DNA from 4 places in the Cupriavidus sp. SHE genome. Region 4 is predicted to be linked to each of the others. Evidence: predicted binding sites of a transcription regulator. Region 4 holds the regulator's gene; each other region holds the start of a gene.
The links. The regulator FNR, encoded in region 4, switches genes on or off when oxygen is low (the NO sensors DNR and NnrR bind a similar motif). The targets are predictions, from matches to a motif close to TTGATNNNNATCAA.

Region 1 (7,705 bases), on a different contig from region 4:
TCGGCGCGGATATCGCGCGATCGGTCGCCCACAAGCTGGTGATGCACCAGCGGCGCTCGGGCGGACAGTCGCAGCACTCGGAGCTACTGGATATGGCGCCGAAATCCGACCGTATCCAGAATGCGCTGGATTACGCGCGCAAGAACTTGAGCCAGGCACTGACGGTGGAGGAACTGGCGGAGACGGTGCATCTGAGTCCACGCCAGTTTAGCCGCGTGTTCACCGCGGAGACCGGGCAGTCGCCGGCCAAGGCGATCGAGAATCTGAGATTGGAAGCGGCGCGGCTGATGATCGAACAGAGTCGCCACCCGTTGGAAGTCGTGGCGCGGGAGGCCGGCTTTCGAGACCGGCGCCATATGCGCGAGGCCTTCCTGCGGGGGTTCGGCGTGCCGCCGCAGGCGGTGCGGCGGGAGGCCCGTGAGTAGCAGGCGCGGGTGCCAGCGGCTCAGATGGCCGCGAGCGCCTCGATATCGAACAGTTCGATGCGCTTGCCATCCACGCGGATCAGGCCTTCGCGCTGGAAGCGGGAGAACGTGCGGCTGACCGTTTCGAGCTTGATGCCGAGGTAGCTGCCGATTTCCTCGCGGGTCATGCGCAGCGTGAAGTCGCGCGAAGCATAGCCGCGTTCCTGCAGGCGGCACGACACGTTGATCAGGAATGCCGCGACACGCTGTTCCGAAGTCATGCCCGACAGCAGGATCATCTGCTTGGACTCGCGCAGGATCTCGCGGCTCAGCATCCGATGGAAATGCTGTTGCACGCTCTTGACGTCGCGGCACAGTCCTTCGAGCGGTGAGAACGGCAGCACGCAGACGGCACTGTCTTCGAGCGCGATCGCGTCGCAGTCATACTCGCCTTCGCCAATCGCGCCAAGGCCGACCGTTTCTCCCGGCAGGAAGAAGCCGGTGACGTGCTCATGGCCGCCGGCGTGGGTGGCCACGGTCTTCAGCGATCCCGAGCGGACGGTGTAGAGGTTCTGGAACTTGTCGCCGGAGCGGTACAGGTACTCGCCACGATGCACCATGCGCCAGTGGCTGACCACGGCTTCCAGTTGCGGAAGCTCCTCCGGTTCGAGTGACGAGGCGATGCAGAGGCGGCGGAGGCCGCAATCCATGCAGCGCGCCTGGAAATGCCGCGTCGTGCTCGGCGCGTGCGCATGTCCGGTGCATGCCCCATCCATTCCTGCTTCGACGGTTGACCCCTCTACCACTTCATACATGATGCTCTCCCCTGGGGCCGTCAGGCGTTCACCGCCAAATCAAGGTTCTTTGATCTGAATAACTCCCCATCTGCGCGGAAGTATGCCTTGTGATCGGAAAGGCTGAAATCAGCGTCGGCTGATACCTGTGTCAGGGTCTGGAGCGCACCTGTAAGGTTTACCTGACAGGCCAGGCATTACCTACGTGCAGCACAGGTGCTCCCGATAGCCGAGGCAAGGTAGTTCGCCTTCAATTGAGTCCTCCTTCAGCCGGTTGATTGCCGCGACTTGCACCGACAATGTTTGGTTTCCTGGCTGTCATGTATTTGACTTGAGGCAAGCGCGGAGCATCTTTGACGATTAAAGTGCACAAGACGGTATCCATTCTTGCCGCCCGATCGCCCCCTTGCCTGGAGCCCCCATGGATTTCAAGACCATCCTCGTCGATCTTGCCGCTGATCCCGCGCGTGATGCGCGTCTGGATGCCGCGCTGACGCTGGCGTCTCTGTTCACCGCCCGGGTCGTCGGACTGACCGCCACTGGCACCTTGCTGGATCCATTCCGGAGCGCCGGCGAGGAGACCGCGCGTTATCAGCAGATGCGCGCCGACATGCTGCGCAACCTGAAACAGGCCGATGCCGCGGCGCTCGATGCGGCAGTGGCGCGACGTGGGCGGGGCATCGAGATTTCACACGTGGTGGTCGAGCAGGAGGCGGGCTGGGCGCTGACCTCGCGCGGTGTCAGCAGCGATCTGATTCTGCCGGCGCCACCGTCGCTGGCGCAAGATACGCCGGCGCTGATGGCCACTTCCGCCGAGTATGTGCTGCTGAACTCTGGCCGTCCGATTCTGGTAATCCCCCCCGACGTTAGTCTGGTGCCGGGCGGCACCGTCGTGGTGGCCTGGGACGGCCGGCGCGAAGCCGCGCGCGCCATGAGGGATGCGTTACCGCTACTGGCATTGGCATCGCGTGTGATCCTGCAGGTGGTGCTCAGCGGCGCGGGGCCGAACGAGCATGGCGCGGCCGAGGCCGTGCGCTGGCTGGCCGATCACGGCGTCAGCGCTTCGCTGCGTATCGACGAGGCCGCGTCGCCAGCTGACAGCCTGATGCGCGTGACGCGCAACGAGGCAGCCGATCTGCTGGTGACCGGCGGCTACGGCCACTCACGGCTCGGCGAACTCGTGATGGGCGGAACCACGCGTACGCTGCTGCGCAACGTACCGGTGCCACTGCTGATGTCGCATTGAAGCGCGTGATACGTGCTGTTCTGCCATCGTTTCAAAGCCAGTGAACGGCTACGGCAATACTGACAACACCGCTACTGACGACGCCAACACCAACACCAACACCAACACCAACATCACAGACCATGCACATCCAGTTCCTTGGGGCAACGGACACCGTGACCGGTTCGCGCTTTCTGCTCGACACCGGAGAAGCGCGGGTGCTGATCGACTGCGGACTGTTTCAGGGCTACAAGTCTCTGCGGCTACGTAACTGGGATCGCTTTCCAATCAGCCCGGACAGTCTCGATGCCGTGGTGTTGACACATGCGCATATCGACCACAGCGGCTATCTGCCCCTGCTGGTGAAACGCGGTTACAAGGGGCGCGTGCACTGTACGACGGGAACCGCGGAGCTTTGCGGCCTGCTGCTGCCGGACAGCGCCCATCTGGCGGAAGAAGACGCCAACTATGCCAACCGCAAGGGGTATTCGCGTCATCAACCGGCGCTGCCGCTCTATACCGTGGCGGATGCCATGCATGCGCTGGAACATCTGAAGCCTGCGCCTTACAGCAAGCGGGTGACAATCGCACGCGGTGTGGAAGCGGAGTTTCATCGCGCGGGCCATATTCTTGGCTCGTCCAGCGTGACGATCCATGCCAAGGGCCGGCGCATCCTGTTCTCCGGCGACCTCGGCCCGCAGGACGACATGCTGATGCGGCCGCCGGAGCCGCCCACCGCGGCGGATTACCTCATAGTGGAATCGACTTACGGTGACCGCCTGCATCCAGAGGGCGATCCCATCGAGCTGCTGGCCGATATCATCCGCAAGACCGTTGCCCGGGGCGGCAGCGTGATCATTCCCGTCTTTGCGGTTGGCCGCGCCCAGTTGCTGCTGTATTGCCTCTACCGGCTGCGCCAGCGACGGCGCTTTCCCGATGTGCCCATCTATCTGAACAGCCCGATGGCCATCGAAGCCACGCGGATTCTCACCGAGCACACGGACGAACTGCGCATCGACCCCGAAACGTGCGCGGCTGCTTGTTCGGTGGCGATTCCGACCCGGAGCATGGAGGAGTCGATCCGCATCAACCGGGTGGATCAGCCGAAAATCATCCTGGCCGGTAGCGGAATGCTGACGGGCGGGCGCGTGGTGCATCACCTTGAATCGTTCGGGCAGGACCCGCGCAGCACTTTCCTGCTGGTGGGGTTCCAGGCGGCGGGAACGCGGGGGGCGGCGCTGGCGTCCGGCCAGCGCACATTGCGTATGCACGGGCGCGAAGTCGAACTGCGTGCTTCAGTCGAACAGATTCGCCATTTTTCGGCACATGCCGATGCGGATGGGCTGATGGACTGGATGAGTGCCATCGGGACGCCGCCACGGCAGACGTTCATCGTGCATGGCGAGCCCGGTGCCGCCGATGCGCTACGCCAGCGCATCGAGCATTCGCTGCGCTGGGGTGTCACGATGCCCGAGTACCGGGGTATCTATAGGCTCGACTAGGCGCCCGACTAAGCGCTCGACTGAGCGCTCGACTGAGCGCCCGAGCAAGGGGTGTCGGCGCGGCTAGTAGGAAAAGAGGGTGGGAATCGTGGCGTGGCGCAGCACGGTGTCCGTCACGCCACCCAGCAGTTCCTCGCGCAGCAGTCCCCGTCCATATGCGCCACAGACCAGCAGGTCGGCCCGGCGCTGGCCGGCGATGGCAAGCAGTGACTCGCCAATATCGGCCGATCGTTCCAGCACCATCTCGACCATGCTCGCGTGCACGCCATGCCGAGCCAGCCAGTTTGCCGCGTAGGCGGGTGGGGAGAGTTCGGCCTTGCGGCGCGCGTGCGGAGGAATGCACGACACCACGTCGACCTGGGTGGCACGCTTGAGCAACGGCAACGCGTCATGCAGCGCACGCGCGGATTCGCGGGTACCGTTCCAGGCCACCACGATCGAGCCATAGGGGAAGGTGGAGGCGTATGGCAGCGGCCCTTGAGGAATGACCAGCACCGGGCGGCCACTCGAAAGAATGGCCGTCTCGACGAAGTGCCGGGCTACTTCGCTGTCGGTGTTCGATCGATTCGGCTGGCCGACGATCAGCAGGTCGGCCAGCCGGCCTTCGCACTGGATGGCGTCGGTGGGCGCGCCCTCGCCGACGCGCCAGTCAACGGCAAACGTCGCGGCTTCGGTGGCGATGTCGAAGGCTTCCCGGGCGGTTTCACATGCGGCGCCAAGATCCGGCTCGTAGGCCTGGCGCTCGCGGCGGCCGTCCGCGGTGCGATAGACCCACGCTGGCTCGTCCGCGCTCAGCGAGAGCAGGCCGATCAGCGTGGCGTTGAACGATCCGGCCAGCGCCACGGCATGACAGAGCCGGGCCTCCACTGATTGCGAGGCATCGACGTGGACCATGATCGCCGAGATGTCCATGTGGTCTCCTGAAAAAGCAAGGCGCTTCGGCGCCATTTGGGTCTCAAATGTATGCGTGATGTGCCGCGTATGGTTGCGACAGATCAAGAGCGCCTGATTCGGTCGGCTCGGGTCATCTTGCGATACATCAACCATGGAGCCTTGGCACGTCCTATGCTGGGTCAGTGAGGGCAGGTGGCCCGGACTGAGGAGACCGATATGTATGAACGCATCCTGGTTGCCGTGGATGGCAGCCCGTCTTCCGACCTGGCCATTGCGCAGGCGGCCGGGCTGGCCAAGGGCATGGGCGCGGAGGTGAAGGTCCTGTTCGTGGTGGACGAGGGCGAAGTGTTCCTTGAGGCAGGTTTCGTCAATCCGCAGGACATCCTGAATGGGCTGACGGACTTCGGCAGGAAGGCCCTGGCTGCCGCCGCTCACCGTCTCCAGGACGCTGGCGTGCGGTTTCAAACCGAACTGGCAGAGAAGTCGGTGGTGCCGGGTGACATCGCCGGCGCGATCGTCGGCTATGCCGACCGCTGGCCAGCCGATGTGATCGTGATGGGTACACGCGGCCGACGCGGTGTGCGCCGCATGATCATGGGTAGCGTCTCTGAAGGTGTGGTGGCCAAGACCAGCAAGCCGGTGCTGCTGATTCGCGGCGAGTCGGCCTGAACGACGGGGCTCTGGCTGGCGACCGCGACGCTATAGCTTGTCTTCGTCGCCGAACAGCCTTGCCTCGATCGCATAGCGGACCAGCGCGGCGTCGCTGCGAAGCTGGAGCTTTTCCATCAGGCGCATCTTGTAGGTGCTGACCGTCTTGGCGCTGACGCACAGCGCGGCGGCGATCTGCGTGAGCGACTCGCCATCGACGATGCGCCGGAATACCTCGAGTTCACGATCCGACAGGCCTTCGTGCGGCGCATCGGGCTTTTCCTGCAGGCCCAGCGCCAGCTTTTCGGCCATGGCGGGGCTGACGTAGGTGCCGCCCGCGGCCACCTTCCTGAGCGCCTCCACCAACTCCGTCGCCGCGCTTTCCTTGGTCAGGTAGCCGGCCGCGCCGGCACGGAAGGCGCGGACCACATACTGCTCCTCCGCGTGCATCGTCAGCACGAGGATTCGTAGTGCAGGATGATCGGCCCGCAGCTGCCGGATCAGTTCCAGCCCGTTCCGGCCGGGCATCGACAGGTCCAGCAGGATGACATGCGGCGACAGCTCGCGCACGAGTTGCGGCACCTCGGTGCCGCGGGCTGCTTCGCCAACCACCTCGAAGTCGCTGGTGCGTTCGAGGATATGGCGCAATCCGTTGCGCACCACAGTGTGATCGTCTGCAATGATCACGCGAATCATGCCTGGGTCTCCTTGCAATCCGGATGACCCGGAAACGTGACGACGAGTTCGAAGCCCTCACCGGGCGAATGTTCGATGGACACCGTGCCACCCAGCAGGCGTGCCCGTTCCCGGATGCCAAGCAGGCCAAACGAGCGTCGCGCGCCATCCTTCGGCTGGCCGTTCCAGCCGCGCCCGTTATCGAGCACGCGCAGCACGTACTGGTCGTGATCGTGGTTCTGGTTCTGGTGGGTCAGCGTCACCCAGGCCTCGCTGGCGTCCGCATGATGCACGACGTTGTTGAGCGCCTCCTGGACGATCCGGAACACAGCGGTGGCGGCTTGTTCGGTGACGTCGATTTCCTCGGGGGTCCGCGTGCTCACCGGAATCGCGTAGCGCCGGCTGAAATCCTTGGCCAGCCAGTCCAGCGCGGCAGCGAGGCCCAGTTCATCGAGCAATGCCGGGCGCAGATCGGAAGAAATCCTGCGCACGGCGGCGATGGTTTCGTCGATGACGGTGTGCATGGCGCTGACCTGTTCGAGCGCGCGCACGGCGCCGCAGTCGGCACGCAAGTCGGTCTCCAGCATCACCAGATCCATTTTTAGCGCGCTCAGGCGCTGGCCCAGATCGTCGTGAAGCTCACGCGCGACGCGCCGGCTTTCGTCCTCGCGCGCGGCCAGGATGCTGTCCGACAGCGCCTGGAGTTCCTCGCGGGACCGCTGCAGCGCTGCCTCGGCACGCACGCGGGCGGTGACGTCTCGCAGCATGACCGTGAAAAGCTTGTGTCCGGCACCATCGGAGGTCTGCGAGATCGACGCTTCGATCGGGAATTCGGTTCCGTCCTGACGCAGGGCGTGCAGCGTGAGCTGGCGCCCCATCTGCCGGTCGGAAACACCGGTCACGCCAAAACGCGTGACGTGCGCCGCATGGGCAGTGCGAAAACGGGCGGGGATGAAATCGCCAAGGGGGCGGCCCATGGCCTGTTCCGCCGGCAAGCCGAACAGCGTTTCCGCCATCGGGTTGAACAGCACCACGCGCTGTTCTTCGTCCACCGAGATGATGGCTTCCATCGACGAACGGATGATTCCCGCCAGCCGTGCTTCGTTTTCGGCGATTCGCCGGTCGCCATTGTCATCGGTGCCCGTCAAGGCTTCCGGCCCCATTCCCAACTCCTGTCCTGGATTCGTGGTCGGTGGCGGGCGATTTGCTGCACCAGCCAGAATCTGTATTCGTAATTATGCGATGAAACATGGGGGTGGCGCCACGCGTGTGCCCAATATCCATCGAGCAAGCGCAAAACCGGTTTTGTGCCTGGGGCGTACGCGCAATCCAGGCTCAGGCAGCGTCAAGGGGGTGCCATGGATGAATCAGGAGTTTGCGAATGCAGCAGGAACGCAGTTTCGGACTCAGTAATACGGTTGTCGCCAAATCGGCGTGGCGATTGATGATTGACGTCTTGGTACTTCAATTTCTTATTTCGGTCTATTAATACGATATCGGACGATTTTTATCGTGGGAAATATTGTCGCCAATAACCCCTCGAGCTGATCACGCAATACCGCA
Region 2 (7,705 bases), on a different contig from region 4:
CGCGGCAAGAGGTGTCGTCCGGATGGCCGATAGATCAGCGCCGGTGCGCTTGCTGCGATGCAACACCGAAAATCTACCAGTGTCGCGGCGACATGGCAATTGGCCGAAGCGCCACTCCGAACATATCGGCCACCCATGACATATGCGTGTCATCGTAGCAGTTGGAACATTGGCATATACTTTGCCGCAAGACGTTTGCGCACTGCAGCATCCGTGGCCCCCAGGATGCCTGCCCTCCAAAACCGTTTGGTTCCAGGGAACGCTGCCTATGCCGATCACACCGTCCACCGACAAGTACGCCCAGCTGCTCGCGCGTTGCGAGGGGCTGCCCCCCATCCCCACTGCCGTAGCGCATCCGTGCGACCAGTCATCGCTCGATGGCGCACTGGAAGCGGCAAGGCTTGGCCTGATTACTCCACTGTTGGTTGGTCCCGAGTGGCGCATCCGGCAAGTGGCGGAAGAGCACGGCCTGACCCTCGGCGATACCCCGATCATCGATACAGCTCACAGCCATGCTTCGGCCGAAGCCGCCGTGGAAGCCGTGCGCTCGGGCCGCGCCGAACTGCTAATGAAGGGCAGCCTTCATACCGATGAGTTGCTGCACGCCGTGACGCGCAGCACCAGCGGTTTGCGCACGGAACGGCGCCTTTCGCATGTCTTCGCGATGGACGTGCCGACCTATCACAAGCCGCTGTTCATCACGGACGCCGCGGTCAACATCTTCCCCACGCTGAACGAGAAGGCCGACATCGTGCGCAACGCGATCGACCTCGTGCGCATTCTCGGCGTCGAGCGCCCCAAGGTGGCGATTCTCTCGGCCGTGGAAACGGTGACGGACAAGATCCCGTCGACGATCGACGCCGCCGCGCTGTGCATGATGAGCCTGCGCGGGCAGATCGAAGGCGGCCTGCTCGATGGCCCGCTGGCGTTCGACAACGCCATCAGCAAGGCCGCGGCCGAAACCAAGGGCATCCACTCCGAAGTGGCCGGCGACCCCGATATCCTGCTCGTGCCGGACCTCGAAGCCGGCAACATGCTCGCCAAGCAGCTCACGTTCCTGGCCGGTGCGGAAGCGGCTGGCATCGTGCTTGGCGCGCGCGTGCCGATCATCCTGACCAGCCGCGCCGACAGCGTGCGCGCGCGCATTGGTAGTTGCGCGATCGCCGTGCTCATCGCCCATGCGCGCCGTGTTGCCTCCGAGGCAGCCGTCAAGGTCTGAAGCCACTTAAGGAGATTCGCCGCGTGACCACTGCTCACCCCGTCATCCTCGTCGTCAACGCTGGCTCGTCGAGCGTCAAGATTTCCATCTTCTCCGTGCCGGAGGCTGCCCACGAGGACGTCGAAGTCCTGCCCGCGCAGCTTGCGCACGGCCAGATCGAAGGTATCGGCGTGGCGCCGCATATCGAGGGGCGCCTGGCCGATGGAACCGTCGTCGCCGACGAGCGCTTTCCCGTGGAGCAGGTGCCCGATCACGATGCGGCGTTCCGCCTGATCCAGGCCAGGCTGCAGGAAGGCCTGCGCGACACGCCACCGGTAGCGATCGGCCATCGCGTGGTGCATGGCGGCATGGACTTTGCCGACGCCGTGCGCATCGACGACAACGTGATCGCCAAGCTCGATGCGTTGGTACCGCTGGCGCCGCTGCACCAGCCGCACAACCTGACGGCAATCCGCGCGGTGCGGGCCGCCGCGCCCGACCTGTTGCAGGTGGCGTGCTTCGACACCGCGTTCCACGCCGGGCACGATCCGATGGCCCAGTTGATGGCGCTGCCCTACGAGTACTACGAGCAGGGCATCCGGCGTTTCGGCTTTCATGGGCTGTCCTACGCGTATATCGCGCGCCGGCTCAAGCAGGTGGCGCCCGACCTGGCCGAGGGCCGCGTGATCGTTGCCCACTTCGGTAACGGCGCGAGCCTGTGCGCGATGCGCGGCGGCAAGAGCGTGGAATCGACCATGGGCCTCACGGCGCTGGACGGCATGCCGATGGGCACGCGCTGCGGCACGATCGACCCTGGTGCGGTGCTGTGGCTGGCGGCGCAAGGGATGACGCCCGACGCAATCCAGGCGATGCTCTATGGGCAATCGGGCCTTAAGGGTATCTCCGGCGTCAGCAGCGACATGCGCGCGCTGCTGGCCAGCGATACGCCGCGCGCCAAACTGGCCGTGGACTTCTACGCCTATCGCGCCGCACAGGAAATCGGCAAGCTCGCCGTCACGCTAGGTGGCCTGGATGGACTGGTCTTCACGGCTGGTATCGGCGCCAACTCGCCGGACGTGCGCGCACGCGTCTGCGCGCACCTCACCGATCTCTTCGGCATCTCGCTGGATGCCGCGGCCAATGGCGACAACTGCCAGCGCATCAGCAGCGACACAAGCCGCGTGCCGGTGCTGGCGCTGCAGACGGACGAGGAAGGCATGATCGCTCTCTCGACCGCGAAGATCCTGCTAAACGGCGGCTAATCTTCGAGGTAGTGCCCGCGTAGTTGCCCCACATCGATGCGCAGGTCATCGGCAAGAAATTGCTCCACACTGCCGTAGGCCTGCGCAATCGCATCCATCGATGTTTCCAGGTACTCGGGCCGCACTTCGAGCAACGGCATGATGACGTCCGCGTCGACCCCGATCGGGGCCACGCGCGCCAGCACATCTTCGTTGAGGCGACGATTCCAGTGATTGGATTCGAGGTAATTGGCGACGATCTCGTCCTGCGACACGCCAAGCGCCGACAGCAACAGCAACGACGCAAAGCCTGTGCGGTCCTTGCCCGCGGTGCAGTGATAGAACAGCGTGCGGCCGGCCTCGGCATGGCGCAGGAACGCGCCGAACGCCTCGCGGTAGCGCACCGGAAAATCGCGGTACACATCGAGCATGAAGTCGTGCATCTGCGTGGGCGTGCTTGCACGCAGGCGCGGCACGAGCACATCCATCGCCATGCTGCCCTCCAGCACCGGCACCGCGAGCCAGTGAAAGCGCTCGCCGAAAGCGGCCTCGGCAGGAGACTTCTCGCCGGGAGATCGGAAATCGACGACGATATCCAGATCGAGCGAATGCAGGCGATCGAGATCGGCGGCCGAGGCCAGCGCGGGATTCGCGCTGCGATAGAGCTTGCCCGACCTGACGCGACGGCCGGACAAGCCGGCCAGTCCGCCAAGGTCACGCGCATTGGGGATCGTCTCCAGCCCCAGGGAGGGGCGTGTGTCGTGGTTCATATTGTTGGTCATTTCACATACGCGTGCTGTCATGCACGCCTTCCAAAAACGTTCAACATCGGCTTCAATTATTTCAGATCGCCGCATCGAAGGACAGGTGCCACGTACGGCTTCATGCATCCGTGCCACGCATACGCCTATCCACGCGCAATCACACTCACTCGATCCGCACAATGCCCCGTCGCCGGTATCGACTCCTGACTTCGCAGTGAGTTGATATCCGGCAATTGCGCCGTCATCGGCACCTTGGCACATCGGCCTTGGCTTCACATAATGAGCCCATGTCGGCCGCGGCGATCCTGCGATACGACGCGACCGACAGGCTGATCCAACATGGGGATTCGACGATGCCTGATACACAAGTACCTCCTGCCGCGCCCGGCACCCCCACCGCCGCGCCGGCCATCCCGGCCGCGCCCAAGCTCAACATCCACTGGGGTCTGTATGCCGCCGTGGTCGTGCTGATCGCGGTGCTCCTGATCCCGATGCCGGCCGACCTGCCCGTGGCCGGTCAGCGCATGCTGGCAATCCTTGCATTCGCGGTCGTGGTGTGGATTACCGAGGCGGTGACCTACGAGACCAGCGCCATCATGATCACATCGCTGATGGCAGGCCTGATCGGCTTCTCGCCGATGGTCAATGACCCCAACACGCTATACGGCACATCGCGCGCGCTTGGCATGGCCCTGGCGGGCTTCTCGAACACCGCGCTGGCACTTGTCGCCGCCGCGCTGTTCATCTCGGCGGCCATGACCGTGACCGGACTGGACCGGCGCATCGCGCTGGTCACCTTGTCGGCCATCGGCACCAGTACCCGGCGCATCCTGATCGGCACGATCGCCGTCACGATCCTGCTCAGCCTGGTGGTGCCGAGCGCCACCGCGCGCAGCGCATGTACCGTGCCGATCATGATGGGCGTGATCGCCGCATTCGGCGTCGACAAGAAGTCGAACATCGCAGCCGGCATCATGATCATGGTCGCCCAGGCCACCAGCGTCTGGAACGTCGGTATCCAGACCGCCGCCGCACAGAACCTGCTGACCGCGGGCTTCATGGACAAGCTGCTCGGCGAACGCGTGACCTGGCTGCAATGGCTGATTGCCGGCGCCCCCTGGGCCATCGTGATGTCGATCGTGCTGTACTTCCTCGTGCGCTGGCTGCTTCCGCCTGAGACCGACGCGATTGCGGGCGGCAAGGAAGCCGTGCAGCGCGAGCTTGCCGCGCTGGGTCCGATGACCGGCCCACAGAAGCGCCTGGCCGCCGTCGCCATCGGCCTGCTGCTGTTCTGGGCCACCGAGGGCAAGCTGCACAAGTTCGATACGGCGTCGATCACGTTCGTCGGCCTGGTGATCCTGATGTTGCCGCGCATCGGCGTGATGGACTGGAAGACGATGCAGCAACGCACGCCCTGGGGCACGCTGATCGTGTTCGGCGTCGGTATCAGTCTGGGCACCGCGCTGTTGACCACGCAGGCCGGCCAATGGCTCGGCAAGTTCGTCGTCACGCATTCCGGCCTGGCCAATCACGGCACGCTGCTGGTCTTTGCCGTGCTGGCGGCATTCCTGATCCTGATCCACCTCGGCTTTGCCAGCGCCACGGCGCTGACCTCCGCGATGCTGCCGATCCTGATCTCGGTATTGCAAACGATACCCGGCGACATGAACAAGGTCGGCATGACGATGCTGCTCGGCTTCACGGTCAGCTTCGGCTTCATCCTGCCCATCAACGCACCGCAGAACATGGTCTGCCTGGGCACCGATACCTTCAACGGACGACAGTTCGCGCGTATCGGCATCCCGACCACAATCATCGGGTATCTGCTGATGCTGCTGTTCGCGTCGACGTACTGGCGCTGGCTCGGCTGGATCTGATCGGCAAACACGCAACCTAGCCGCTGACACAAGCGCCCCCAAACCTTCGCCCCCAACAACGATGAAAATTACCCTAGACAGCGCGCGGCAGTTCGCGCGCAGTATCCTGGCGGCGCAGGGTGTGCCCGCCGATATCGCCGATGACGTGGCCGAGCACCTGGTGGAAGCCGATCGCAGCGGCTACGTCAGTCACGGCCTGTCGATCCTGCCGAACTACCGCCGTGCCATCGAGAGTGGCAACGTGAATCCCACCGGCCGCGCCGCGTGCGTGCTCGACCGCGACATGCTGATGGTGTTCGACGGTAACGGCGGCTTTGGCCAGCACGTCGGCAAGACCGTGATGACGCGTGCCATCGAACGTGTGCGCCAGCACGGTCACTGCATCGTGACACTGCGCAAATCACACCACCTTGGCCGCATGGGCCACTATGGCGAGATGGTGGCCCATGCGGGCTTCGTGCTGTTGAGCTTCACCAACGTGATCAACCGGCCGCCCGTGGTCGCGCCCTTCGGCGGCCGCGTGCCACGGCTCACGACCAATCCACTTTGCTTTGCCGGGCCGATGCCGAACGGGCGACCGCCGCTGGTCGTCGATATCGCCACCAGCGCCATCGCCATCAACAAGGCACGCGTGCTGGCGGAGAAAGGCGAGCCCGCGCCGGAGAACAGCATCATCGACGCCGAAGGCAATCCGACTACCGATGCGGGGGTCATGTTCGACGATCAACCGGGATCGCTGCTGCCGTTTGGCGCCCACAAGGGCTACGGCCTCGGCGTGGTGGCGGAACTGCTGGCCGGGGTGTTGTCCGGCGGCGGCACGATCCAGCCGGACAACCCGCGCGGCGGCGTGGCCACGAACAACCTGTTCGCAGTGCTGCTGAATCCCGAGCTCGATCTCGGCATCAACTGGGAACGGGACGAGGTAGAGGCCTTCGTGCGCTACCTGCACGACACGCCGCCTGCGCCGGGCTTCGACCAGGTGCAGTATCCGGGCGAGTACGAGGCCATGCATCGCGCCGCTGCGGCAACGCATCTGGAGATCAATCCGAAGATCTGGAGCCATCTGGCAGCGTTGGCGGGGGATCTCGGGGTGGATATGCCGGCGGCGTAGGCCGTTGACGCACGCTTCGCACGGACCGGAGACAGGCGAGCATCAGAGATTTCCCAGACGCGATAGCCGCCAATGGCACAATACGCGCCATGCAACGTCTCTGGTCCGCCCTCGTCAAATTCGTTCTGCTCGCCACCATCGGTGGCGCCCTGCTGCTGGCCTTCGTCATCGTGATGGCGAATCGGCAATTGCCGTCCCTCGACGCGCTGACGGCATTTCGCGATTCGCCCGGCTACGTGAAGATCGCGGATTTCCCGCACAACTTGCCCGAGGCCGTGGTCGCCATCGAAGACGACCGCTTCTACCTGCATGACGGCGTGGACTATGTGGGCGCGATGCGCGCCGGCATCGCCAATCTCTCCGACGACCTCTCGCAAGGCGCGTCGACGATCACGATGCAGGTGGCGCGTAACTTCTATTTGTCGCGCCAGAAGACCTACACGCGCAAGCTCTACGAAATCCTGCTGGCGTACCGGATCGAAAACGCACTGAGCAAGGATGAAATCCTGGAGATCTACCTGAACAAGATCTACCTTGGCCAGGGCGCGTATGGCTTCGGCGAGGCCGCCGAGACCTATTTCGGCAAACCGGTCGACCGTCTCACGCTGGCCGAATGCGCGATGCTGGCCGGGCTGCCCAAGGCGCCATCCGCCAACAACCCCGTGGTCAATCCGCGCCGCGCTCGCCAGCGCCAGGCCTACATCCTGCTGCGGATGCTGGAACTGGGCCGCATCACGCGCGCCCAGTACGATGCCGCACTGCTCGAACCGCTGCGGCTGAAATAAACTCGCGCGTCACGCGGCCGCCTGCGCCACCGCCACCTTGTCGCGATGACGCGCCACGGCGGCCTGCACGATCGGATCGAGCCCTTCCCCGCCCGTCGTGTCGATATGGGCCAGCAGCGCGCGCCGCATGCGTGGCTCCCAGAACCGCTTCAGATGGCTGGCGATATCGCCCAGCGCTTCATCTCGATCTGGCATCGCTTCGAAGAACGTGCCGATCTGATTGGCCATCTTGACCAGATTGTCGATATGCATGAAGGACCCTACGCAAGCTTGAGTCGTTGGGGGTGAGAGTAGGCGACCAAGCTGCCGCCGCGCACGAAACCGGCCAGTGTGACGCCCGCCGATTCGGCCAGACGCGCAGCCAGCCCCGTTGATCCGGACACCGCCGCCAGGATACCCGCGCCAATCGAGGCCGTCTTGAGCACCATCTCGTAGCTGGCGCGGCTGGTGACGATCACGGCGCCACGACTCACGTCCTCGCCGCCCCGTGCCAGCGCGCCGGCCAGTTTGTCGAGCGCGTTGTGGCGGCCCACGTCCTCGCGCACCAGCGATATGTCGCCATCCGCGCGCAACCACGCTGCCGCGTGCGTGGCACCGGTATCGCGCAGCAGCGCCTGCCGCTTGTGCAGCGCGGCGAAGGCATCATCGAACACCACGGGATCGAACACCGCGGTGCTATGCACCTTCCGCGGCGCGCGCATGACCTCATCGAGCGATTCCGTGCCGCAG
Region 3 (7,705 bases), on a different contig from region 4:
GCCGACCATCACCCACTCGCCATCTTCGCTGACCGCAAGGTTGCGGGTATTCATGCCGGCGCGGATCTCGGCCACTAGCTTCAGGTTCCAGAGGTCGTACTTGCTGACCCAGCCATCGCGGCTCGCCATGTACACATAGCGTCCGTCACTGCTGAACTTCGGCCCGCCGTGCAGCGCGAACCGGGTGGTGAATCGGTGAATCGGTTCGAGTTTGTCGCCGTCGAGCACGCTGACGTGATGCGTCCCGGCCTCGACGACCAGAAACAGGTTGGAAGGATCGGCACTGAAAACGGGCCGGTCCGGCAGCGTGCCGGGTGCGTGATAGACGATGCGCGATGCCTCGATGTCCGCCTGCTCCCAGCGCGGCGTGGCCGCGGGTGCGGAGCGCAGCCAGGTTGCCATCTGCTTGATCGTGGCGTCTCCGAGTTCTTTGGAGAAGCCTTGCATCTGCGTGGCCGGACGACCGTTGCGTAGCACGTCGAGCAAGTCGTCGGGCCGCAGCCGCTCCAGGCTTTCCGGCAACAGCGCCGGGCCCATGCCGCCCAGACGATCGGCACCATGGCAAGCCGCACAGTGGCTGCTGTAGATGCTGGCGGGATCGATTGTCGTCTCCGCGTTGGCGACGAATGAAGCAAACATGCACGTCCAGAGAATCGCGTGCTTCATGTCATTGTCTCCAGATTGGGCTGCGCACTGATCTCCGCGTCGGAGAGATAGCAGCCCGGGTCCTGCGCCCACGGATTGCCGCTGATCGCGTAGGCCCGCGCGCGCGTATTGCCGTTGCAGATGTCACGATGCAGGCAAGTTGCGCATCGGCCCTGCAACGGTCTCGGCCTGGCGGCCAAGCCACGCATCAACGGATGGCTGCGGTCGGCCCAGATCTCGCCGAACGGGCGCTCGCGCACGTTGCCAAGAGAGAGTTGCCACCACATCGTGTCCGGGTGGACATTGCCGAGGTTGTCGATATTGGCCACGCCGACACCCGTGGCATTGCCGCCCCAGTTGACCAGTCGCTCGCGCATGTCTGCAACGCGCTCGGGCCATTGACGCGCAATCCAGTACAGCAGGAACACCCCATCGGCATCGTTGTTGCCCGTGACGAAATCCCCGGCGCTACCCTGCTGCGCGCGCGCCCATACATGCTCGAACAACCACTCGACCGCCGCGCGTGTACCCGCGTGGCGCGCGTCATCGTTGCGATGGCTGCGGCCTCGCCCGGCGTAGTTGAAGTGGGACAGATAGAACTTGTCGATGCCTTCGGCCTCGGCCAGGGCCACCACGGAAGGCAGCTCGGCCGCGTTGGCCTCGGTCAGCGTCATGCGCACCCCCACGCGCAGGCCGGCGTCGCGCGCGATGCGCAGCCCGGCTATCGCCTGGGTAAAGGCGCCATTCATGCGGCGGAAGCGATCGTGTGTGGCTTCGATGCCATCCAGGCTCACGCCGACATAGTCGAACCCTGCGGCAGCGAGCCGCGCAGCGTGTGCCGCATCGAGCAACGTACCATTCGACGACAGGGAGAGATGAAATCCGAGTTCGCGCGCACGCGCGGCGATCTCGTACAGGTCCGGCCGCAACAGCGGTTCGCCACCGGACAGGATCAGCGCGGGCACGCGCGCCGCCTTGAGCTGGTCGAGCACGGCCATGACTTCGCCGGTCGACAGCTCGCCCTTGAAATCCGTATCGGCAGATGTGGAGTAACAGTGCTTGCAGTTGAGATTGCAGCGCCGCACCAGATTCCAGATCACCACGGGACCACTGGCACGGCGCGGCGGGGGGACCGACCCCCCGTCGCGCAGCGCCTCCATGAAGCGGGAGAGTCGGAACATGGATCAGAGGCTTAGCACCCACTTGGCCAACGTGTTGGCTTCCGCCTCGCTGACCTGATTGGGCGGCATCGGGATCGGGCCCCACTTGCCGCTGCTTCCCTTCAGGATGCTTTGAGAAAGCTGCGCAGCAGCCGCCTTGTCACCTTTGTACTTCGCGGCGATGTCCTTGTAGGCGGGGCCGACCAGCTTCTTGTCGACGCTGTGGCAAGCCATGCAGTTCTTGCTTGTGGCAAGTTCCTGGCTGGCAAACGCGGTAACCGGCAGCGCGGCAGCAAGTGCCACGGCGGCGATAACTGTAGACGGATGCATGCGAATTCTCCTTCCCCTGATCAATAGACGTCGTGTTGTGTGTTGTGCGCGTTGAACTTGCCCGTCGGGGTAATCAGACGCGGGTCCTTGATCACGGTCTTGAGCTTGCGGGTCTTGTCATCGACCACGACCAGCGCGGACTCGCCATCCTTGGTACCCCAGACCGAGAACCAGACTTCATCACCGGCCTGGTTGTACTCGGCCTGCACCACACGCTTCGCGCCTTCGCCCTTCAGGTTCGCCCATTCGGCGATCGGCAGCACCTTGTAACCGTCTTCCAGCTTCTGCGTATCGAACACCGCCACGCTCTGGTTCAGCTTCGCGTCGGGATTGAGCGGCGTATCCACCCACAGGTTGTGCGACTTCGGATTGGTCTTGATGAACAGCGAGCCGCCGCCCTGCCCCTTGAGCGTTTCCACCACCTTCCAGGCCTGCGCCTTGTGGTTGATGGGATCGGTGCCGATCAGGCTGATGGTTTCGTCGCCGAGATGGCTCGTGGCCCAGACCGGACCGAACTTCGGATGCACGAAGTTGGCGCCACGTCCCGGGTGCGGGGTCTTGCCGACATCGACCAGCGCGGCCAGCTTGTCTTCCTTGGTATCCACGACAGCGATCTTGTTCGATGCGTTCGCGGCCACCAGGAAGTAGCGACCCGTGGAGTCGAAGCCACCGTCATGAAGGAACTTGGCGGAATCGATCGTGGTGGTCTTCAGGTTCTTCAGATCCGAATAGTCCACCATCAGGATCTTGCCGGTTTCCTTCGCGTTGATGACGAACTCGGGACGGAAATGGCTGGCAACGATCGATGCCACGCGCGGCTCGGGGTGGTACTCGTTGTCGACGGTCATACCGCGTGTGGACACCACCTTCAGCGGCTTGAGCGTGTCACCTTCCATGATCACGTACTGCGGCGGCCAGTACGAGCCGGCCACGGCGTACTTGTCTTCGTAGCCCTTGTACTTCGAGGTTTCCACCGAACGCGCCTCGAGACCGATCTTTACTTCCGCGACGTTGTCGGGCTTGGGCAGCCACAGGTCGATCAGGTTCAGGCGCGCATCGCGGCCGATCACGTACAGATAGCGCCCGGACGCCGACATGCGCGAGATGTGCACCGCGTAGCCGGTCTTGACGATATTGATGATCTGCTTGCTGTCGCCGTCGATCAGCGCGACCTCACCGGAATCGCGCAGCGTGACCGAGAACAGATTCTGCAAGTTGTAGTTGTTCATCTTGCGCGTTGGCCGCTTGGCCACGGGCACGATGTCCTTGCGCGATTTTTCGATGTCGGCCAGCGAGAATTCCGGCGGTGTCGGAGGATCGAGCTGGATGTAGCGCGCCATCAGGTCGACCTCGGGATCGGTGAGATCGCCCGAGGTGCCCCAGTTGGGCATACCGGCCGGACTGCCGTACTTGATGAACGTCTTCAGGTATTCGGTGCCACGGGCACGCGTGATGTCGGGTGTCAGCGGTTTGCCCGTGGCGCCCTTGCGCAGCACGCCATGGCAGCCTGCGCACCGTTCGAAATAGATCTGCCTGGCGTGGTTGAATTCTTCAGCAGTCAGCTTCGGCTCGGGATTCTGAGTCGGCGCCGTCTGGGCGCTACCGTGCGCACTCCAGAAGAAGAGCGGCATGGCCGCCAGTGCGGGGAACATCCATGATTTCGCTTTCATGATTTTTCATTAGCGAGTGGGGAATGCTGTGCTGCGGCACCGCGCATGGAGCGCGGCGCGCGACAGATGTTCCAATCATGGGGAAGAAGAACTGCATCGCGATTGACACGAGTCAACGCAGGGAACGGGGCAGGAGAATAACCCTGCTCCGTGTCAGGGAACTAACTCGGACGGCGGGCATTGCTGTATGTAGCCCGCCGGTAACATGACGTCAGCTGCGCGGCATCAGGACCCACATCCTGCCGCCCTGCTTCATGCGGCCGGCGGTCTCGCCCGCGGCGTCGCCTGCGCCCCAGAAGAAGTCCGCGCGCACGCCACCCTTGATGGCGGAGCCCGTGTCCTGCGCGAACATCAGACGTTGAATCGGTTCAGAGGAAAGTGGCCGTGTGGTCGACAGGAAAACCGGCACGCCAAGCGGGATGGTTGCGGGGTCAACTGCTATCGAGCGTTCCGCCGTTAGCGGCACGCCCAGCGCGCCTACCGGTCCTTCGTTGGTGGGCGGCAATTCGCGGAAGAACACAAAGCGCGGATTGACGTTGAGCATTTCGTCCACGCGTCCCGGGTTGGCACGCGCCCATGCCTTGATGCCCTGCATCGTGGCCTGCGCCGGCGTGATCTCGCCACGGTCGAGCAGCCATTTGCCGAATGAGCGGAACGGCTGGTCATTGGTGCCGCCGTAGCCGACACGCATCACCGTGCCATCGGCCATGCGGATGCGGCCGGAGCCCTGGATCTGCAGGAACGCGGCTTCGACCGGATCATCCACCCAGACCAGTTCGCTGCCACGCATCGCCGGGTTCTGCAGCAGTTCGGCGCGCGGCGGCAACATGCCCTTGCCGAGTTGCGGCGGCCGGCGATAGAGCGGGACCTGATACGCACCCTGACGCGTGCGGGAGCCGTGCAGGATAGGTTCGTAGTACCCGGTGATCAACCCGTTGTCCGTCCCATCGACGTTGACCACGCGGTATGGCAGGAAGTTGGTTTCGAAGTACGCGCGCATCGCCACGAGATCGCCGGCGTCCACCATCAGGCCAACGGCGCAGACGCGATTCCAGTCGGCGCGCTTTTTCAGCGCCTGGCAGCTCGCCAGCAACGCGGGCCAGGCGGCACGTACGTCGTCCTGGCTCCAGCCGCCGATTTCCGCCCAGCTCGCCGGTTGCAACCGGCCTGCCGCGGAGGAGGTAGCAGGTGCCTTCCCGCCCGGCACGCCGCCCGGACCTTCGATACGCGGGGGCGGCCCGCTCATGCAGCCGGCCAGCAGCGCGGCAGCGCCCGTCAGGGCAAGCCAGCCGCGCCAGGAAGTGTTGCTCGACGATGCGCGGGGGGCGCGCAGGGAATACTGATTTGCCATCTTGTCCATTCTTCGCGGACACGGCCGGCGGTCAGACAGTCCACAAACCCGCGCATGTCCTACAATCTCAACCCGATCCGTCGACTGACCCCCTCGCGATGAGCCAGTTCTTCGAAAACCACCCTACCCTGCTACTTGCCGCCGAAGCCGGCGTGGCGCTGCTGTTGCTGATCTTCATCGTGGTCTGGACGATGAGCACCGCCAAGAAGAATCCGCGCCCCACGCGCGCGCCGCAGGACCATCCGTCCCGCGCCAACCAGACCTCGACGGATGCAGACACACCGCCCGAGGCCTAGTTCCCGCCATGCGGCGGTTCAGTGCAGCATTCGGGGCAGCACCAGCGCGAATTCGGGAATCGGCACCTCGAAACGGTGGCCGTCTTCGGCCACGCAGAAATAATCGCCCTTCATCGATCCCACCGGGGTGGAGATCGTCGCCCAGCTCGAATACTCGAAGTGCTCGCCCGGCTTGAGCAGCGGCTGATGGCCGACCACGCCCAGGCCCGAGACTTCCTGCGTCGAGTTGTCGCTGTCGGTGATGATCCAGTGGCGCGAGATCAGCTGCGCGGCGACTTCGCCGGTGTTGTGGATCGTGATGGTGTAGGCGAACGCGTAGCGTCCACGGTCTGGGTCCGATTGGTCCGGCATGTACTGCGTGCGCACGGCCACGGAAAATGCGTACTCGCTCATGTATCGACGTGGTAAGAAGGGTCGGCAGGCCGCGCGGCGGCCGGGTGTTGCGCATTGTGCGGCAAGGCCATGGCAGGGGCAAGCGGCCCGGCCAGGCGTTCGTCCCGACTCCGGGGGCCCGACCGGCGTAAAATACCGCCCATTCCGCCTTCAGCCCGCCCGAATATCATGAGCAGCCCCACCTTCCGCATTGCCCCGTCCATCCTGTCCGCCGACTTTGCCCGCCTGGGCGAGGAAGTGCGCCGCGTCACCGAAGCCGGCGCGGACTGGATCCATTTCGATGTGATGGACAACCACTACGTGCCCAACCTGACCGTGGGGCCGCTGGTCTGCGAGGCGATCCGCCCGCACGTCACCGCCCCGATCGACGTGCACCTGATGGTACGTCCGGTGGATCGCATCATCCCGGACTTTGCCCGCGCCGGCGCCAACATCATCACATTCCACCCCGAGGCCAGCGACCATATCGACCGCTCGCTCGCGCTGATCCGCGACAACGGCTGCCAGGCCGGCCTGGTGTTCAACCCGGCCACGCCGTTGCACTACCTGGACCACGTGATGGACCGCCTGGACGTGATCCTGCTGATGTCCGTGAACCCGGGCTTCGGCGGCCAGTCTTTCATTCCCGAGACGCTGAACAAGCTGCGCGCCGTGCGCCAGCGCATCGACGCATACACCGCGCGCACGGGCCGCCAGATCCTGCTGGAAGTGGACGGTGGCGTGAAGGTGGACAACATCGCCGAGATCGCGGCGGCGGGCGCGGATACGTTCGTGGCGGGCTCCGCCGTATTCGGCAAGCCGGACGCCGACGGCGGCTACAAGAGCGTCATCGGCGCGCTGCGGGCCGAATTGGCCACGGTTGGCAAGTAATCAGGCAGGGAAGTCACGCGCATGAGTCTCGAAATACTGCGCCGCACGGACTGGCACGCCATCCGGGCGGTGATCGTCGACCTCGATGGCACCATGGTCGACACCGCTGGCGATTTTCACGCCGCCGTCAACGCGATGCTGCTGGCCCTGGCGCACAAGCATCCCAACCTGGGCCCGGTCGAGCCGATGTCCCAGGAGGACATTGTCAGCTTCGTCGGCAAGGGGTCGGAGAACCTGATTCGCCGCGTGCTGGACGCGCGTTTCTCGCCGCTGCACGCCAACGGGCTGTTCGCCGATGCCTACGCGCTGTACGACCGCGAGTACGTGCGGATCAACGGCCAGTTTTCGAACGTCTACCCGAATGTCCGCGAGGGCCTGGCGGCGATCAAGGCGATGGGCCTGCGCATGGCCTGCGTGACCAACAAGCCGTGGAACTTCACCGAGCCGCTGCTGGCCCGTACCGGCCTGGCCCAGTATTTCGATCTGGTCTTCGGCGGCGACGCGTTCGCCCTGCGCAAACCCGATCCGTATCCGCTGCTCAAGGTGGCCGAGGCATTCCGGGTCGATCCGGAGGCCGTGCTGGCCATCGGCGACTCCGAAAATGATGCGCGGGCGGCTCGTGCGGCGGGCATGGGAGTGCTCTTGATGCCATATGGCTACAACCATGGCAATCCTGTACAAGACGTCGACGCCGATGGTATAGTCCCCGACATTGCCCGCGTGGCTGCGCTTCTTGCCGCACATCGGGCAACACACCGCTAAACCCGGCTGAACACCATTCAATGTTCCTCAACCGCAAACGCAACTTTCTTGGCAGTGATCGGCAGGCTTGGCCCTGGCGTCGCTGGCGCGCCTTTGAACAGGCGTAAAGTGCGTTCGCGAGTTTCCTGACGGGCTTGCGGGGATACATCGGGACTTATTAAGTCCGCCGCAGTCACCCCCCAAGCTCCGCCGGCCCGGTCCAGATCCACTGTCGACCGACGTCTCCGG
Region 4 (7,705 bases):
GGTCTGATGTGGCGCGCCACGCAGCCTGACGGCACGCTGACCTATGCGTTCGTCGAAGCGGTCAAGGCAAAGTATCCGTTCTATCTGATCCGTCTGCTGGGTGGCCTGTGCTTCCTGAGCGGCATGATCCTCATGGCTTACAACGTGGCACGTACCATCATTGGCAAGCCTGCGGTTGACGCTCCGATTCCGGCCAACCTGCCGGCTTCCGCCCACTGATCGCCGAGGACCGAACGATGTCTCAAAAACAAGGATTCTTTTCCCACGAAACGCTGGAGAAGAACGTCGGCTGGTTGATCATCGCAACCATCATCGTGGTCAGCATCGCTGGCCTGGTGCAGATCGTGCCGCTGTTCTTCCAGCACTCGACGACCGAGCCCGATCCGGGCATCACGCCGTACTCGCCGCTGCGTCTGATGGGGCGCGACATCTACATCCGCGAGGGTTGCGTTGGTTGCCACTCGCAGCAGGTGCGTACCCTGCAGGCGGAGACTGAGCGTTATGGCCATTTTTCCACGGCGGGCGAGTCGGTGTATGACCACCCGTTCCTCTGGGGCTCGAAGCGTACCGGTCCGGATCTCGCGCGCGTTGGCGGCCGTTATTCGGACGACTGGCAGCGGATCCACCTGCGCAATCCGCGTGATGTGGTTCCCGAGTCGGTGATGCCTTCGTACCCGTGGCTGGAAAAGACGCAGTTGCCCACCAACGACATCCAGGCACGCATGCACGCGCTGAAGCGCCTGGGTGTGCCGTACAAGGACGAAGAGATTGCTCGTGCGTCTGAAGAGCTGGCGGGCAAGACGGAAGAAGATGCGCTGGTGGCGTATCTGCAGGGACTTGGCCTGAATCGCCGCAATGTGCGCGTTGACTCGGCGGCGGCTCCGGCGCCGGCGAAGGAGTGATGCCATGGCGATCGTGACCGCAATTGCAACCGTCGTGTCGATGCTGACGTTCATTGGCATCTGCTGGTGGGCATGGTCGGGCGGCCGCCAGGCCGCCAATCAGGAATCGGCGATGTTGCCGTTTGCCCTGCCTGACGAAACCACAACTACAAGCCGGAACCCACAGCCATGAGCGATTTCATTTCCGATTTCTGGAGTTATTACATCGCGGCCATCGCGCTCATCGGGATCGTCTGGTGTGTCTGGCTGCTGTTCTCCCAACGCAAGATGCCGAAAGGTGTCAGCACCACGGATGACACTGGTCATGTCTGGGATGGTGACCTGCGCGAACTGAACAACCCGCTGCCACGTTGGTGGATGTGGATGTTCCTGCTGGCCTGCATCTTCGGTCTTGGTTACCTGGCGTTGTATCCGGGTCTGGGATCGTACGCTGGTATGCTCAAGTTCTCGACGCAGGGCGAACTCGCAGCTCACCGCGAAGCGGCCGAGAAAACGCAGCACCAGATCTACGCCAAGTATCTGAACATGGATATCAAGCAGGTGGCGGCGGATCCTGATGCACGCGAGATCGGCCAACGGTTGTTCCTGAACTACTGCGCGCAGTGCCACGGTTCGGATGCGCGTGGCAGCCGAGGCTTCCCCAACCTGACCGACAACGATTGGCTCTACGGTGGCGAGCCGGAGACGATCCAGCAGACGATCACCAAGGGCCGCAATGGCGTAATGCCGTCGTTTGCCAGCACGATCGATGCGAAGCAGGCCGGCGATACCGCGCAGTACGTGCGTTCGCTGTCTGGTCTGTCGTCGGATCCGATTCGTGCATCGCGTGGCGAAAGCACCTTCAAGTCGACCTGCGCGGCCTGCCACGGCGCCAACGGCAAGGGCAACCAGGCACTCGGCGCGCCGAACCTGACCGACAACACGTGGTTGTACGGCAGCTCGGAAGCGACGATCGTCGATGCAATTCTTAAGGGACATAACGGTCATATGCCGGCGCATGAGGAGATTCTGACGCCTGAGCGCATCCGCATGCTGACCGCATATGTATGGGGACTCTCGAATACGGGAGGCGCTGCAAAATGACTAACTGCCCCGGGGCCGGGCGGCGTGCCGCCCACCGGGGCGTGAGGGCAACACGATGAGCGCGCCCCTTAACGCCCCCGATCACTCGGACGATCACGCCTCGAACGATCCGTCTGCAAGCCAGTCGTCGAGCGATCGTAACGGCAACACTTGGCGTCCCGCGCCGCCCCCCAAAGGGGCAGAGACCACCGAGGAAGCGCTGTATGAGGTCCGCCGCAAGATCTATCCGCGCTCGACCTCTGGCGCGTTTTCGAGCTGGCGCGTGTGGCTGGTCATCCTGACGCAGTTGATTTACTACGGAACACCCTGGCTGCAGTGGAATGATCGCCAGGCCGTGCTGTTCGATCTCGGTGCGCGCAAGTTCTACATCTTCGGTCTCGTGCTGTGGCCGCAGGATGTGATCTATCTTGCCGTGCTGCTGGTCATTTCTGCGCTATCGCTATTCCTGTTCACAGCCATCGCCGGACGCCTGTTCTGCGGCTACGCCTGTCCCCAGACGGTCTACACAGAAATATTCATGTGGATCGAGCGACATGTCGAAGGGGATCGCATCGCGCGGATCCGACTTGACGGCGATCCCTGGAGCCTGCGCAAGCTGCGAATCAAGGCGACCAAGCATGTGCTCTGGGTGCTGATCGCACTGTGGACGGGCTTCACGTTTATTGGATATTTCGCGCCGATTCGGGAGCTTGGTAGCGAGGTCCTGCATTTCACGCTCGGACCCTGGCAGAGTTTCTGGATGCTGTTCTACGCGTTTGCGACCTGGGGCAACGCCGGATTCATGCGCGAGCAGGTGTGCAAGTACATGTGCCCCTATGCGCGTTTCCAGAGCGTGATGGTCGACCGCGATACCTATGTCGTGACCTATGACGTGGGTCGTGGAGAGCCGCGTGGTAGCCGTTCCCGCAAGACCGATCGCCATGCTGCTGGCATTGGCGATTGCGTGAATTGCAGTATCTGCGTGCAGGTGTGTCCGACCGGTATCGATATTCGTGATGGCCTCCAGTACGAGTGCATCGGTTGCGGCGCCTGTATCGACGCGTGCAATTTGGTCATGGACAAGATGGAGTACCCGCGCGGACTGATCCGATACACGTCGGAAAATGCGATGCGCAAGTCCCTGTCGACATCCGACGCGCGCAAGCGGCTGCTGCGACCACGCACGATCATCTATACGCTGATCTGGTTGGTTCTGGCGGCGGGCTTCGTCGCGTCGCTGGCAGTGCGCTCGCCGATCAAGGTCGACATCATTCGGGATCGCGGCGCGCTGGGCCGGGAAGTGGAGGGTCGCTGGATCGAGAACGTCTATCGGCTCCAGGTGATCAACACCACGGAAGCGCCGATGCGGATTCGCGTGGAGGCTGAAGGCGATGACCTGACTGGACTGACGGTCGAGTATGATAAGTCCGCCGAGGCCATGCAGCCAACGTCCAACCGGTTGTTGCCGATTCGCATTCGCGTGCCGATCGACGATGCCAAGGAAGGCACGCATAAGATCAACGTAACGGTGACGGCGGAGGGCGAGGACGGCCGAGACGCGCATATCAGGCAATCCACGAGTTTCATTGTTCCCCGCAATCTGTGATGCTGAGGGTGAAATGGCAGCAAACAAGGAGAGCGCAATGACATCCCAACAGTCCAAGCCCTGGTACAGGGAACCGTGGCCGTGGCTTTTGATGAGCGGTCCGTTGCTTGCAATTATTGGCTGCGGCGTGACCATCTGGCTCGCCAACACGCATCCGGATTTGCCGGTTTCCGGCGTGGAGCGTCATGGCCTGGTCGTAGAGAAAACGGGGGCGGAGCATGTGGCGTCGCCGGCTGCGAGGCGCCCATGAGACTCCGCTGGCTGATGTGGGTACTTTGGCCGGCGTTTCTGATGGGCGGAGCGGCCACCGCCACCGTATTTTCGGTCGTTGATCCGGGCGATCTCACGTTCTTCGGGCACCAGGTGGAAGCGTCTCGTGAGGCGGTCTACACGATTGGCTTCCTGGTGGCGTGGTTGTTTTGCGCGTTGTCCAGCGGGCTGACGCTATACACCATGCCAACCAAGCTCGAGGAGACCGACGAACTCGAGTAATGGATCGAGTGCAGGTAGAAAGCAAAACGGCCGCACCGGGCGCTGAGTTCCCGGTGCGGCCGTTTTCCAGGCTAGGAGGTTCGTTAGCAGTTTCGGCTATAGACCTGCCTGATGCCTTCCATGTCCACGAGTTTCACGTGTCGTTGGCGAATCTGAATCAGGCCGGCTTCGGCGAATCGAGAGAAGAGCCGACTCACGGTTTCGAGCTTGAGGCCAAGGTAGCTGCCGATTTCTTCGCGGCTCATCCGCAGCACGAACTCGCTCGACGAGTAGCCGCGCATCGACAGGCGCTCCGACATGTTGACGAGAAATGCTGCCAGGCGCTCTTCGGCACGCATCGAGCCAAGAGTGATCAGCATGATCTGGTCCTGCGAGATTTCCTTGCTCATCAGTCGCAGGAACTGCTGCTGGAGAGAAGGCAAGGTGCCGGACAGCGATTGCAGGTCATCAAATCGTACGACGCAGACCTCGGTGTCCTCGAGCGCGGTGGCATCGGACGCATGCTGCATCTCGCCGAGGCCGTCGAGCCCGACGACTTCACCGGGCAAATGGAAGCCGGTGATTTGCGTGCGTCCGTCCTCCATGGTCACGTGGGTCTTCAATGTGCCAAAGCGGATCGCATAGACTGCGGTAAGCGGTTCGCCCATGCGATAGAGCGTTTCGCCCTTGTGAACACGAACGCGTTCCTGTACGAGCGTGTCCATCTTTGCGAGGTCCTGTTGCGACATGCCCACGGGAAGGCAAAGCTGGCCCATGGCGCAAGTGGAGCAACGCGGAGACATCTCGGTGACGGGAATGGAGGTAAGCAATTGATGGTGCTCGCATGAATGCGCTTGCGATGGAGGCGCGATGCAGGCATTTTACAGCTTGATGTGACGCAGAAGCGAGGAACAGTTGCCATTTGGTGTGCTTTTCAGTGTCTTTACACTTGCATTGCTTGGCGGCGTGCATTGCGCAGCCATGTGTGGAGGAATTGCCATTGCTGTCGAGCAACGGCAGTCCGGGGGCGCTGTCGCGGTCGTTAACGTCGTGCATCGCTCGCGGTTTCACTGGTGGCTGGAACTGCTGGTCATGCACGCCGGGCGTCTCACGACCTATGTGCTGCTTGGGGCGCTGATGGGGGCGGTGGGCGCGACAGTCTGGAAGCAGGACTACCTGCCAGTGCAGCGCTGGCTCTACGGTGCAGGCAGCCTGTTGCTCGTTCTGACCGGGGTGTGGTTGTTGCGCGGCCGCGTCATGCGGGCAACATGGCTCGAGCGGTTGGCGGCGCGGGCGGCCTCATATGTCGTTCAGGGCGTCGCGTCGCTGGGTATGCAGATGCCGCTACGCTTGCGTCGGCACGCGCCCATCATGCGGCGCTATGGGATGGGGCTGGCCTGGGGGCTGGTGCCTTGCGGTATGGTGTATGGCGCACTCGCGCTCGCCCTGTTGGCTGGTAATGCGCCGTCTGGGGCACTTGTCATGACGGCCTTTGGCATCGGGACGCTGCCGAACCTGCTGGTGATCTCGGGTTTGTCGGGCTACCTGCGGCAACTGTCGCGCCGCCCCAGCGTGCGAGTGGGCGCCGCGCTTATTGTGATCAGTTTTGGGGCGCTGGGTGTCGCACGCGCCGTCTGGCTGCCCGATACGTTGGCCAATCACGGCTTCTGCGTCGTGTTCTAGACTTTTTTGCTGGTTGCAGGGCGGGGCTGGAATGCCATACAATCGCGAAACCACGGTATCGCGCTCCGATGCGCTCGTGGCGTCGCCGGGGCTGCATTCCCGATCTGGGGTGTGTGCCCAGGGGGTCTGGGCAGGTCTGGCTTGCCAGGATCGTCCCCACAGTTCATCCGGTTCAGAAGATCTGGTTCCAAAGTCCGATGGGGCTGTGTGGAGAGGTGGCGCCGGTGCCAGGCGAAGTTGCCTGGGCCGATATCGATTGTTTCTTGCCGCCTTGGCGATCTGATTGTCCAGGTGAATGTCCACCCCAAAAGGGAGAGGGTGCGACGCAAGAGGTCCGTTGACTGGCGCAGTCTGTCAGCCCCGGACGATCTCCTGCCGGAACGACCCGGCAATTCGATGCAAAGAAAATGAGGTGCACGGCTGCGCTGCGAAAAGCTGCGAGTTAGCTGCGCGATGAGATGGCGGTGGCTCAGGCCTCGCTGTATCTGCAATCTCCAGTGCTTCAGGATTCGTCCAGAAGCAGGTGCAAAGACAGGCTGCACACAATCACATGAATACCCAAGAGGCGAAGATCGTCCTCGAGACCGCGCTGATCTGTGCGCAGGAGCCGTTGCGCGTTGGTGATCTGCGACGGTTGTTCGCCGACGACGTCGGTGCCGACACCATCCGGGTTCTGCTCGAAGAGCTGCGCAACGACTGGCAGCAGCGCGGGGTAGAGCTCGTGGCCCTGGCCAGCGGCTGGCGGTTCCAGAGCCGTCCCGAGATGCGCGAGTTTCTTGACCGGCTCAATCCGGAGAAGCCGCCGAAGTACTCGCGTGCCGTGATGGAAACGCTAGCGATCATCGCGTATCGGCAGCCGGTGACGCGCGGTGACATCGAAGAGATCCGGGGCGTGACGGTCAGCACGGAAGTGGTCAAGAAGCTTGAGGACCGGGACTGGATCGAAGTCATCGGTCACAGGGACGTGCCTGGCCGCCCCGCGTTGTACGCAACGACCAAGGCATTTCTGGATGACCTCGGTCTGCGCTCGCTGGATGAGTTACCGCCGCTCGAGGATGCCCAGGCCCAGGCCCAGGCGGCTCTGCTGGATCAGCAGGCCATCGATTTCGAGGCGGTCGCGACGGCGAATCCGCCTGCTGGTGACGAGGAGGCCTTTTCGGAGGCTGCCGTTGAGGTGGCTGAGGCGGGCGAGCCGGCAGTTGAGTCGTTGTCGGTCGAGCCGCAATCCGAAGATCTGTCCGGTGGCGCGAGCGATGCCGCCGGCAATGAAAACGAACAGAACGACAGCGTCGCGCAGTTGCCCGAGGGTGATGGGCATGACGATGACGCGCCGGTGGCCCAGGCCAACGGATTCCATGTGGACACAGAGTCTTCCTCGCAGGAAGACGCCGCAGTTCCGGCTCGCGACGGTGATATGCCGCTGACGACCGAGGACGACGACGAGCGTGTGTCCAACTGAACAACATGCAACATCGATAGTGAATACTTTGTCTGATTCCGCTGACCAAGACGTCCGCCAGCCGGACGTGCCGGGCGACACCGGCGCTGCCCCCGAGGGTAACGGCGCCGAAGGCGCGCCCCGCCGCAAGGGGCTGCGCCGCGGCCTGCGCAATCTAGTGGCTTCCCGTCGCCAGGCGGGGCAGGACCGCGATGGCCGGGAAACGGGGCGCGACGATGTCGAGCCCTCGTCGACTGGCGAAAGCGGCGATGCTTCGACGCCCGCCGCCCCCGCGCGTGGCCGCGGGCGTCGCAAGCCGGCGCCGGCCGCCGATACGCAGGCAGTTGCTGGTGCCGAGGAGGCGGGTGGCGACGCGCAAGCTGGCCAGCCGCGATCGGATCAGCCCGCGCAGGGGGCTCGCAAGCGCCGTCAGCAGCCGCAACGCAAGGCGGCGCTGGTTGATGGCGACAACAAGCCAGCCTCGCAACAGCCGGGTCGCCGCAACAAGGGTGGTCAGCGCAAGGGCCAACAGCCTGGTGGCAA

Region 1: a site for FNR is predicted at 1,525-1,538, ahead of RN01_RS02060 (universal stress protein). Genes of this name have one in related genera too.
Region 2: a site for FNR is predicted at 3,423-3,436, ahead of RN01_RS08810 (DASS family sodium-coupled anion symporter). Genes of this name have one in related genera too.
Region 3: a site for FNR is predicted at 3,908-3,921, ahead of RN01_RS26795 (nitrite reductase). Genes of this name have one in related genera too.

The regions. Positions count from the first base shown of each region.
Region 1 is NZ_JWMB01000005.1:76,767-84,471, forward strand. It holds gene RN01_RS02050 (GlxA family transcriptional regulator) at 1-425, shown strand, start outside; gene RN01_RS02055 (helix-turn-helix domain-containing protein) at 446-1,114, opposite strand; gene RN01_RS02060 (universal stress protein) at 1,620-2,444, shown strand; gene RN01_RS02065 (MBL fold metallo-hydrolase RNA specificity domain-containing protein) at 2,567-3,925, shown strand; gene RN01_RS02070 (universal stress protein) at 3,989-4,837, opposite strand; gene RN01_RS02075 (universal stress protein) at 5,036-5,488, shown strand; gene RN01_RS02080 (response regulator transcription factor) at 5,519-6,163, opposite strand; gene RN01_RS02085 (PAS domain-containing sensor histidine kinase) at 6,160-7,305, opposite strand.
Region 2 is NZ_JWMB01000018.1:85,441-93,145, forward strand. It holds gene RN01_RS08795 (phosphate acetyltransferase) at 269-1,219, shown strand; gene RN01_RS08800 (acetate/propionate family kinase) at 1,243-2,460, shown strand; gene RN01_RS08805 (tyrosine-protein phosphatase) at 2,457-3,242, opposite strand; gene RN01_RS08810 (DASS family sodium-coupled anion symporter) at 3,557-5,080, shown strand; gene RN01_RS08815 (Ldh family oxidoreductase) at 5,142-6,191, shown strand; gene RN01_RS08820 (transglycosylase domain-containing protein) at 6,281-6,976, shown strand; gene RN01_RS08825 (formate dehydrogenase subunit delta) at 6,986-7,228, opposite strand; gene fdhD (formate dehydrogenase accessory sulfurtransferase FdhD) at 7,237-7,705, opposite strand, start outside.
Region 3 is NZ_JWMB01000060.1:9,661-17,365, forward strand. It holds gene RN01_RS26780 (nitrite reductase) at 1-666, opposite strand, end outside; gene nirJ (heme d1 biosynthesis radical SAM protein NirJ) at 663-1,826, opposite strand; gene RN01_RS26790 (c-type cytochrome) at 1,830-2,135, opposite strand; gene RN01_RS26795 (nitrite reductase) at 2,156-3,805, opposite strand; gene RN01_RS26800 (murein transglycosylase A) at 4,017-5,156, opposite strand; gene RN01_RS26805 (hypothetical protein) at 5,255-5,452, shown strand; gene apaG (Co2+/Mg2+ efflux protein ApaG) at 5,471-5,845, opposite strand; gene rpe (ribulose-phosphate 3-epimerase) at 6,014-6,715, shown strand; gene gph (phosphoglycolate phosphatase) at 6,737-7,477, shown strand.
Region 4 is NZ_JWMB01000025.1:116,755-124,459, forward strand. It holds gene ccoN (cytochrome-c oxidase, cbb3-type subunit I) at 1-219, shown strand, start outside; gene ccoO (cytochrome-c oxidase, cbb3-type subunit II) at 237-902, shown strand; gene RN01_RS14125 (cbb3-type cytochrome oxidase subunit III) at 907-1,074, shown strand; gene ccoP (cytochrome-c oxidase, cbb3-type subunit III) at 1,071-1,985, shown strand; gene ccoG (cytochrome c oxidase accessory protein CcoG) at 2,041-3,570, shown strand; gene RN01_RS14140 (membrane protein) at 3,584-3,820, shown strand; gene RN01_RS14145 (hypothetical protein) at 3,817-4,062, shown strand; gene fnr (fumarate/nitrate reduction transcriptional regulator Fnr) at 4,146-4,871, opposite strand; gene RN01_RS14155 (sulfite exporter TauE/SafE family protein) at 4,957-5,724, shown strand; gene scpB (SMC-Scp complex subunit ScpB) at 6,275-7,183, shown strand; gene rluB (23S rRNA pseudouridine(2605) synthase RluB) at 7,212-7,705, shown strand, end outside.